DNA from 2 places in the Actinomadura kijaniata genome. Region 1 is predicted to be linked to the other one. Evidence: riboswitches for the same ligand, from Rfam matches in the RefSeq annotation. Region 1 holds a riboswitch; the other holds the start of a gene.

Region 1 (4,400 bases):
AGATGTCACCCGAGTGGATCGTTCAGGCGCTCTGGGCGCTGCTGTTCGCGGCGTGGTCGCACGCCCGGGAGGACGGCGTCACCCGGCACACCGCGCTGACCATGTGCCTGCGCTCGCTCCACAAGATGGTCGCGACGGCCCCGTGAAACGCGACGGCGGCGCACGGGAACGCACCCGTACGCCGCCGGTCGCGACCCGTCACGGACTCGCGGTGCGCGAAAGGACCTCCCAGCCGCCCGCCGCCTGCCGGCCCGCCACCGCCCGCCCGGTGAACGGCAGCTTCACGCCGAGCCGCCGGTAGGAGTCGTGGCCGACCTCCAGCACCGGGCCCAGCGAGCCCTTCGACCCGCCCCGGCAGAGCCGCGCCGGGTTCCGGGCGTGCAGCTCCAGCGCGGCCGTCAGGCGGGGGCGGGCCTCCCCGTACAGGTCGACGCCCTGGAGGCGCGCGGTCGCCGCGACGTCGAGCGCCGCCGCCAGCCCCTGCCCCGCGTACTCCAGGCTCCGGCAGGTCTCCTGGGTGAGGCCGTCCGCCAGCCTGGCCGGGTTGTGCCAGAACCTCGCGGCCGCGACGGCCGCCGGGGCCTGCGGGGCCGGACCGTCGGAACGCAGGTAGACGTACTGCGGCAGGCGCTTGCGCCACAGCCCCACCGCCCGGTCGAACGCGGCCCGGTCGTCGAGGTGGACGGCGATGGCGGAGGCGGCGTTCAGGGTGGTGAGCTCGACGTTGCCGTTGACCTGCGGGTAGGGCCGGTCGACCAGCGGCAGGTACAGTCGCCGCAGGGTGTCGGCGAACCGCTGCTGCCCCGCCCAGCGCCCGTGCCCGTGCTTGATCAGCTCGGCGGCGCGGACGAAGTCCATGCCCGCCCGCGCGGCCTGGAGCGGGGCGCGCGCGCCGGTGTGCTCGCGCAGCCGCGCCGACCACGCGTCCATGATCGCCATGGCCTTGCGGGCGTGGCGCTCGTCGCGCGACAGGTACCAGCTCAGGGCGTGGACGTAGGCGGCGGTGGCGTCCCGGCGTTCGGCGGCGCACCCCCGGTCGGCGGAGCCGGGGACACCGCACGCCACGACGCCCTGGGCCCGGGGCCGCCAGGTCAGCGCCGCGAACTCGCTGCCGCGCAGGGCGGTGTAGGCGTTCCGCCACGGCTGCCGCCCCGCCCTGATCCTGGTCCGGGCCGCGTCCAGCTCGGCCGCCCCGGTGATCACCCCCGGGTGCTGGAAGGCGGGGGGCGGCCGGTGGGCGGGCGCGGGCGCGCCGGAGTCCCCGCCGCCCGCGTTCCCGGTCCCGAGCGTGGCCGCGACGACGGCCGCCGACGCGGCCACGGCGACGACCCCGCTCACCACGGTCGCCCGTACCCGCGTCCGCCGCCTCCTCCCCGCTCCCCCGGACGCCGCACCCTCACCCGAAGATCCGCCCCCACCCGGCGACACGCCCTCAAGCGCCGCCCCCTCACGGGACAGCGCCCCCTCACGAGATGAAGCCCCCTCACGGGGCGACGCACCCCCGTGGGACGGCGCACCATCCTGGAACGGCGTGCTCTCGTGGAGTGGCCTGTCTTCGTGTGGTGGTGTGCCGTGGTGGGGTGGGGCTGTTTGGGGGAACGGTCCATCCCCGCTGGGTGGCGTGCCCTCGGGGAGGGGCGTGTTCGCGGGGGGTAGCGCGTTCCGGCGGGGGCGTTCGGCTCCTTCCGGTGGTTCTGGTCGGGATGACGGTGGGGAACCGCGTCTCGCGGTCCGGGGGTTGGTGGTCTGGTCCGGCTTCCCGCCGGTGCCGTCGCTACGGTCTCCGCCCCGGGCGGCGCGGCGTCGGAGCGCGGCGACGACGATCGCGGTGACCACGATGGCCAGGACCCAGTTCCGGGCGCGGCCGAGCCTCATCGAATTTCCGTCTCCCTCACACGACCTCAGACCGGATCATGTAACCAGACGCGCGCGGCATCGCGTGGCGAACCGGCTCAGATCAGGGCGTTCCGTCGGCTGGTCGCAGGTCATCGGCGCTGCTAGATTGGCCTCAGCCGTTGATCCCGTGCGGGAGAGTGCCCTGGTCGCCAGTCAGGGACGCCGAAGGAGCAAATCCTCCCCGGAACCTCTCAGGCCCACGGACCGCGCGGACCAGGCGACCTCTGGAAAGCGGGGACCCGCCGGTCCCCCGCCGAAGGTGAAAGCCCCACGGGGTGAAGCTCTCAGGCGCCGATGACAGAGGGGGAGGCACCGACCACGCCCGGTGCGCGAGTGGGACGATTGTGCCTGCCTGCGCCCGCGACGAAGGAGCCGACCCGAATGTCCGCCGAGAACGCCCCGAAGAAGACGCCGCTGCACGACGTTCATGCCGAGCTCGGCGCGAACCTCGTGGATTTCGCGGGATACCTGATGCCGCTGCGGTACTCCAGCGAGACCGCCGAGCACAGGGCCGTCCGCACCGCCGCCGGGCTGTTCGACCTGTCCCACATGGGGGAGATCTTCGTCTCGGGCCCGCGGGCCGCCGCGGCCCTCGACCACGCGCTGGTCGGCAACATCTCGCCGATGGCCGTGGGCAAGGCCCGCTACACCATGATCTGCGCCCATGACGGCGGCGTGCTGGACGACCTGATCGTGTACCGGCTGGCCGACGAGACCTACCTGGTCGTCGCCAACGCCGCGAACGTCGCCGTCGTCCGCGAGGCCCTGGTCGAGCGGGCCGCCGGGTTCGAGGCCGCCGTGGAGGACCGCAGCGACTCCTACGCGCTGATCGCGCTGCAGGGGCCGGACGCGCAGGAGATCCTGAGCCGGTTCACCGACGCGCCGCTGCCCGGGCTGAAGTACTACGCGATCATGGCGGACGAGGTCGCCGGGATCGACGCGCTCATCGCCCGGACCGGCTACACCGGCGAGGACGGGTTCGAGCTCTTCGTGGACGCCGCCGACGCCGTCGCGCTCTGGCGGGCCCTGGCCGCGGTCGAGGGCGTGGTCCCCTGCGGCCTGTCGGCGCGCGACACCCTCCGCCTGGAGGCGGGCATGCCGCTGTACGGCAACGAGCTCACGGCCGAGACCACCCCGTTCGAGGCGGGGCTGGGCCGGGTCGTGAAGTTCGAGAAGGAGGGGGACTTCGTCGGCCGGTCCGCGCTGGAGGCGGCCGCGCAGACCCCCGCAGGCCGTAGGCTCGTGGGGCTGGTCGCGCGGGGGCGTCGCGCGCCCCGCAGGGGGTACGACGTCGTCACGTCCGACGGCACGCCGTGCGGGGTCGTGACCAGTGGCGCTCCGTCGCCCACACTGGGCAGGCCGATCGCCATGGCCTACCTCGACAGCGGTGTCGGGGAGACCGAGCTCGCGGTGGACGTCCGTGGCCGGCGCGAGCCGGTCGACGTGGTCGCCCTGCCGTTCTACAAGCGTTCCTGAGACCTGGAGAGAGAAACAATCGTGAGTGTTCCGGAGCAGCTCCGTTACAGCGAGGAGCACGAGTGGGTCGCCGGCCTCGACAACGAGGACGGCATCGTCACCATCGGCATCACCGCGCACGCCGCCGACTCGCTCGGCGAGATCGTCTTCATCGAGCTTCAGGCGAACGAGGGTGACACCGTCGAGTCCGGCGAGACCTTCGGCGAGGTGGAGTCCACCAAGTCGGTCTCCGACCTGTACGCCCCGGTCAACGGCGAGGTCGTCGCGGTCAACCAGGCCGTGATCGACGAGCCGAAGGTCATCAACGACGACCCCTACGGCGAGGGCTGGATCGTCAAGGTCCGCGTCAGCGAGGAGCCGGGCGACCTGCTGGACGCCGAGGCCTACGCCAAGCTGGTCGAGGAGGCCTGAGGGTGCAGCTCAACGACTCCCTCGCCGCCGCCGACCCCGAGGTCGCCAAGGCCATCGCCGACGAGCTGCACCGCCAGCAGTCGACCCTGGAGATGATCGCCTCCGAGAACTTCGCCCCCGTGGCGGTCCTGGAGGCCCAGGGCTCGGTGATGACCAACAAGTACGCCGAGGGGTACCCGGGCCGGCGGTACTACGGCGGCTGCGAGTACGTGGACGTCACCGAGCAGCTCGCCATCGACCGGGCCAAGGAGCTGTTCGGGGCCGAGCACGCCAACGTGCAGCCCCACTCGGGCGCGCAGGCCAACACGGCGGTGTACTTCGCGCTGCTCCAGCACGGCGACACCATCCTCGGCCTGGACCTGGCGCACGGCGGCCACCTCACCCACGGCATGCGGCTGAACTACTCGGGCAAGACGCTGAACGTGGTGCCCTACCACGTGCGCGCCGAGGACGGCCTGGTGGACATGGACGAGGTCGCCGCGCTGGCCGCCGAGCACCGGCCCAAGATGATCGTCGCGGGCTGGTCGGCGTACCCGCGGCAGCTCGACTTCGCGGCGTTCCGGGAGATCGCCGACTCGGTCGGGGCGCTGCTGATGGTGGACATGGCCCACTTCGCG
Region 2 (4,400 bases), on a different contig from region 1:
CCGGGCCAGGCCGACCAGGGCGTTGAGGTTGGCGCCGTCGACGTAGACCTGGCCGCCCGCGGCGTGCACGGCCTCGCAGACCTCGGTGATGGTCTCCTCGAACACGCCGTGCGTGGACGGGTACGTCACCATGATCGCGGCGAGGTCGGCGCCGTGCTTGCCGATCTTGGCGTGCAGGTCGGCGATGTCGATGTTGCCGTGGTCGTCGCACTTGACGACCACGACCTTCATCCCGGCCATCACGGCGCTGGCGGCGTTGGTGCCGTGCGCCGACGACGGGATCAGGCAGATGTTCCGGTGCCCCTCGCCGCGCGAGGCGTGGTAGCCGCGGATCGCCAGCAGGCCGGCCAGCTCGCCCTGGGATCCGGCGTTGGGCTGGACCGACACCTTGGCGTAGCCGGTGATCTCGGCCAGCGCCGACTCCAGCTCCTCGATCAGCTCGACGTACCCCTGGGCCTGGTCGATCGGCGCGAACGGGTGGATGTTCGCGAACTCCGGCCAGGTGACGGGCTCCATCTCCGTGGTGGCGTTCAGCTTCATCGTGCAGGAGCCCAGCGGGATCATCGACCGGTCCAGCGCGATGTCCTTGTCCTGGAGCCGGCGCAGGTACCGCAGCATCGCGGTCTCGGAGCGGTGCTGGTGGAACACCGGGTGGTTCAGGTACGGGCTCTGGCGGCGCAGCGCCTCGGGGAACGCCGGCGCGACCTCGGCGGTCCCGGCGCTCTCGATCCCGAACGCGGCCAGCACGGCGGTGACGTGCTCGGGCAGCGTGGTCTCGTCGCAGGCGACCGCGACGTGGTCGGCGTCCTGGCGCCGCAGGTTGACGCCGCGCTCCAGGGCGGCCCGCACGACCTCGTCGGCGCGGCCGGGCACGCGGGCCAGCACGGTGTCGAAGAACGAGCCGTGCACGACCTCCACGCCCCCGGCGCGCAGCGCGGCGGCCAGTTCGGCGGCGCGGGCGTGGGTGCGCTGGGCGATGGCGGCCAGGCCCTCGGGGCCGTGGTAGACGGCGTACATGCTCGCCATGACGGCCAGCAGCACCTGGGCGGTGCAGATGTTGCTGGTGGCCTTCTCGCGGCGGATGTGCTGCTCGCGGGTCTGCAGGGCCAGGCGGTAGGCGGTGGCGCCGTCGGCGTCGACCGACACGCCGACCAGGCGGCCGGGCAGCTGGCGCTGGATGCCCTCGCGGACGGCCATGTAGCCGGCGTGCGGGCCGCCGAAACCGTAGGGGACGCCGAACCGCTGGGAGGAGCCGACGACGATGTCGGCGCCGAACTCGCCCGGCGGGCGCAGCAGCGTCAGCGCCAGCAGGTCGGCGGCGACGACGACCTGCGCGCCCCGCTCGTGGGCCTGCGCGGCGACCGGCTCCAGGTCGCGGACCGCGCCGGACGCGCCGGGGTACTGGAGCAGCACGCCGAAGAAGTCGCCCTCGGGCAGGCCGCCGGACAGGTCGGCGGTGACGACCTCGATGCCCAGCGGGACGGCGCGGGTGCGCACGACCTCGATCGTCTGCGGCAGGGCGTCGGCGTCGACCAGGAAGGCGCCGGGCTCCTTGCGCCGCGACACCCGGTGGGCGAGGGTCATCGCCTCGGCGGCGGCGGTGCCCTCGTCGAGCATGGAGGCGTTGGCGACCGGCAGGCCGGTCAGGTCGGCCACCACGGTCTGGAAGTTCAGCAGGGCCTCCAGGCGGCCCTGGGAGATCTCCGGCTGGTAGGGCGTGTAGGCGGTGTACCAGCCCGGGTTCTCCAGGACGTTGCGCAGGATGACGCCCGGGGTGATCGTGCCGTGGTAGCCCAGGCCGATCATGGAGGTGTACACCTTGTTCTTGGCGGCCAGCTCGCGCAGCCGGGCCAGGGCGGCCGGCTCGCTCAGCGCCGGCGGCAGCTCCAGCGGCCGGTCGGTGCGGATGGCGGCCGGGACGGCGTCGTCCACGAGCGCCTCGGCGGAGGCGTAGCCGATCGCGGCCAGCATCCGGGCCTGGTCGTCGGGGGACGGCCCGATGTGCCGGTCGGCGAACTGCTCCCGGGCCTGCTGCGGCGATGCCACCGGGGCGAAGTACTGGGCGGTCATTGGGGAGCCTCCTGGCTGCTGGGGTCGCTCAGGGCCGCCAACGGCCCTGGCTGGGCCGGTGGCCGGTCTCCCCCTCTGTCATGGGCACCTGAGAGCTTCACCCGCCGGAGCGGGGTTTCCCCTTCGGTGAGCCGCCCCTTCCCCGCCGGGGGAAGTCACGCCTGCTTTCCAGAGGTGCCTCGCCCGAGCGGTCCTTTTGCCTGAGAGGTTCCGGGGAGGGTTGCCCCTTCGGCGCCCCACGCTGGCCGCGTGGGATCTCTCCCGCACGGGGTCGACGGCTGTCCTTGGAGTGAACTCTATCCAACGGATCGTCCCCGCGATCTACCCGGGAGGCCCGCGTACCGCGCTCCCCCGACCCGGAGTCGCCCGCGGAGGCCCCGCAAGTACGATATGCACAGCTCAGGAAGACGGGGACCGGCCGTGGCCAGGGGCGGGGCCGCGAGGCGGAAGGGCATGGGGGCTGGGTTTGGAGCATGCGCACGGTCAGGTCGACGCGAACCGCCCTCGACGGGGCCGCCTCCGTTCTGCGACGCTGATCACGGTGACCTGTCCGGACGGCGGTGCGCGGTGACGCAGACCCACGACGAGAGGACCGAGCGGGCGACGCGGTCCGACCCCGGCACGGCGGCCACGGCGGCCGTGACCGTCGACGAGCCCGCCCGCCCCAACCGGGTGCGCCGCTCCAGCGACGCGTTCCGCTTCGCCGCCTCCCTGCTGGGCCTGGCCGCGGTGATCCTGCTGGTGTCGTTCGCCCAGCAGACCACGCGCGGGATCCAGACCGACATCACCGAGGGCACCGCGCACGCCCCGCACGCCCTGCTGGCGCTGGCGACCCTGGCCTCCAGCTTCGGCGTGCTGGCGGTGCCGGTGGCGTTCGCGGTGGAACGGCTGCTGCACCGCGACGGCCAGCGCGTCGCGGTCGCGCTGCTGGCCGCCACGATCGCGTTCGCGCTGACGGTGCTGCTGGACGGCTGGGAGATCCCGGCCGCGCCCGGCGGCGTGCTGGACTCGCTGATCTGGGGCGGCACCGGCACCGCCCCGCTGCACACCGACATCACCCCGGTGATCGCGTTCGTGACGGCGGTCGGGATGGCCGGGCGGACCCGCTGGCAGACCGCCGCCTGGCTGATGATCGGGCTGGCGGCGCTGACCGGCCTGACCGCCGCCTACGCCTCGGTCGCGGCGCTGACCGCCACCTACTTCCTCGGCCGCGCCATCGGCCACGGCACCCTGTACGCGGTCGGCGCCCCCAACACCCGCCCGCCCGGCGCCGCCGTGCTGGGCGCGCTGGAACGCCTGGGGCTGCGGCCGGCGCGCGCCGAGCGGGTCCCGGCCCCCGCCGACGAGCCCCGCTGCTACCTGGTCGGCGTCGCGCGCGACCCCGACGGTTCCCCCGCCGACGCCTCACCCGCCGACGCCACCGGCCCGGCCCTGCCGTGCGGCGAGTGGCAGCTGCGGGTCCACGTCCTGGACCGGGACCTGCAGACCGCCGGGCTGCCCTACCGGCTGTGGCGGCTCGCGCGGCTGCGCAGCGGCGCGCCCCGGCGGGCGCTGCGGTCGCTGCGCCGCTCCCTGGAGCAGGAGTCCCTGATGTCCTACGCCGTGACCGCCTCGGGGGTCCGCACGCCCCGGCTGGTCGCCACGGCGGAGGTCGGCACCGAGGCGGCGCTGCTGGCCTACGCGCACGTCCCCGGGCGGCGGCTGGACGACGTCCCCGACGAGGAGCTCACCGACGCGCTGCTGACCGACGTGTGGCGGCAGTTCCGGCGGTTGCAGGCGGCGCGGCTGGCGCACCGGCGGCTGGAGGGCGACGCGATCCTCGTCGACGACGAGGGCCGCCCCCACCTGGTGGAGCTGGGCGCGGGCGAGATCGCCGCCGGTGACCTGCTGCTGCGGCTGGACCTGGCGCAGCTGCTGACCACCCTGGCGCTGCGGGTCGGCCCGGAGCGGGCCGTGCGCACCGCCTCGGGCGTGCTGGGCGAGAAGGCCCTGGCCTCGGCCGTGCCGCTGCTCCAGCGGGTCGCGCTGTCGCGGGGCACCCGCAGCGCCGTGCGGCACGACAAGGAGCTGCTGACCCGCATCCGCGAGCAGATCCTGCGGCTGGAGCCCGAGAGCGAGGCCCCGCCGATCCGGCTGGAGCGGTTCCGCCCCCGGACGATCTTCAGCATCGTCGCGCTGACCGCCGCCGCCTACATCGTCGTGCCACAGCTGGGCAGCGTTGACCTGCCCCACCTGCTGGCCACCGCCAACTGGTGGTGGGCGCTGGTCGGCCTGGCGGCGGCGGCCGCGACGTACCCGGCGGCGGCGTGGATGGTGATGGGGTTCGTGCC

Evidence for each region. A riboswitch is a leader RNA that binds a small molecule or an ion and turns the genes downstream of it on or off. The one in region 1 is predicted to bind glycine.
Region 2: linked by a shared signal. The riboswitch ahead of gcvP (aminomethyl-transferring glycine dehydrogenase) and the one ahead of gcvT (glycine cleavage system aminomethyltransferase GcvT) in region 1 are both predicted to bind glycine.

Annotation. Positions count from the first base shown of each region.
Region 1 is NZ_JACJIA010000003.1:424,358-428,757, forward strand. It holds gene HNR61_RS14040 (TetR/AcrR family transcriptional regulator) at 1-146, shown strand, start outside; gene HNR61_RS14045 (alginate lyase family protein) at 199-1,338, opposite strand; glycine riboswitch at 2,017-2,113, shown strand; glycine riboswitch at 2,118-2,200, shown strand; gene gcvT (glycine cleavage system aminomethyltransferase GcvT) at 2,278-3,372, shown strand; gene gcvH (glycine cleavage system protein GcvH) at 3,394-3,783, shown strand; gene glyA (serine hydroxymethyltransferase) at 3,786-4,400, shown strand, end outside.
Region 2 is NZ_JACJIA010000005.1:471,490-475,889, reverse strand. It holds gene gcvP (aminomethyl-transferring glycine dehydrogenase) at 1-2,070, opposite strand, end outside; glycine riboswitch at 2,136-2,248, opposite strand; glycine riboswitch at 2,249-2,344, opposite strand; gene HNR61_RS49315 (flippase-like domain-containing protein) at 2,638-4,400, shown strand, end outside.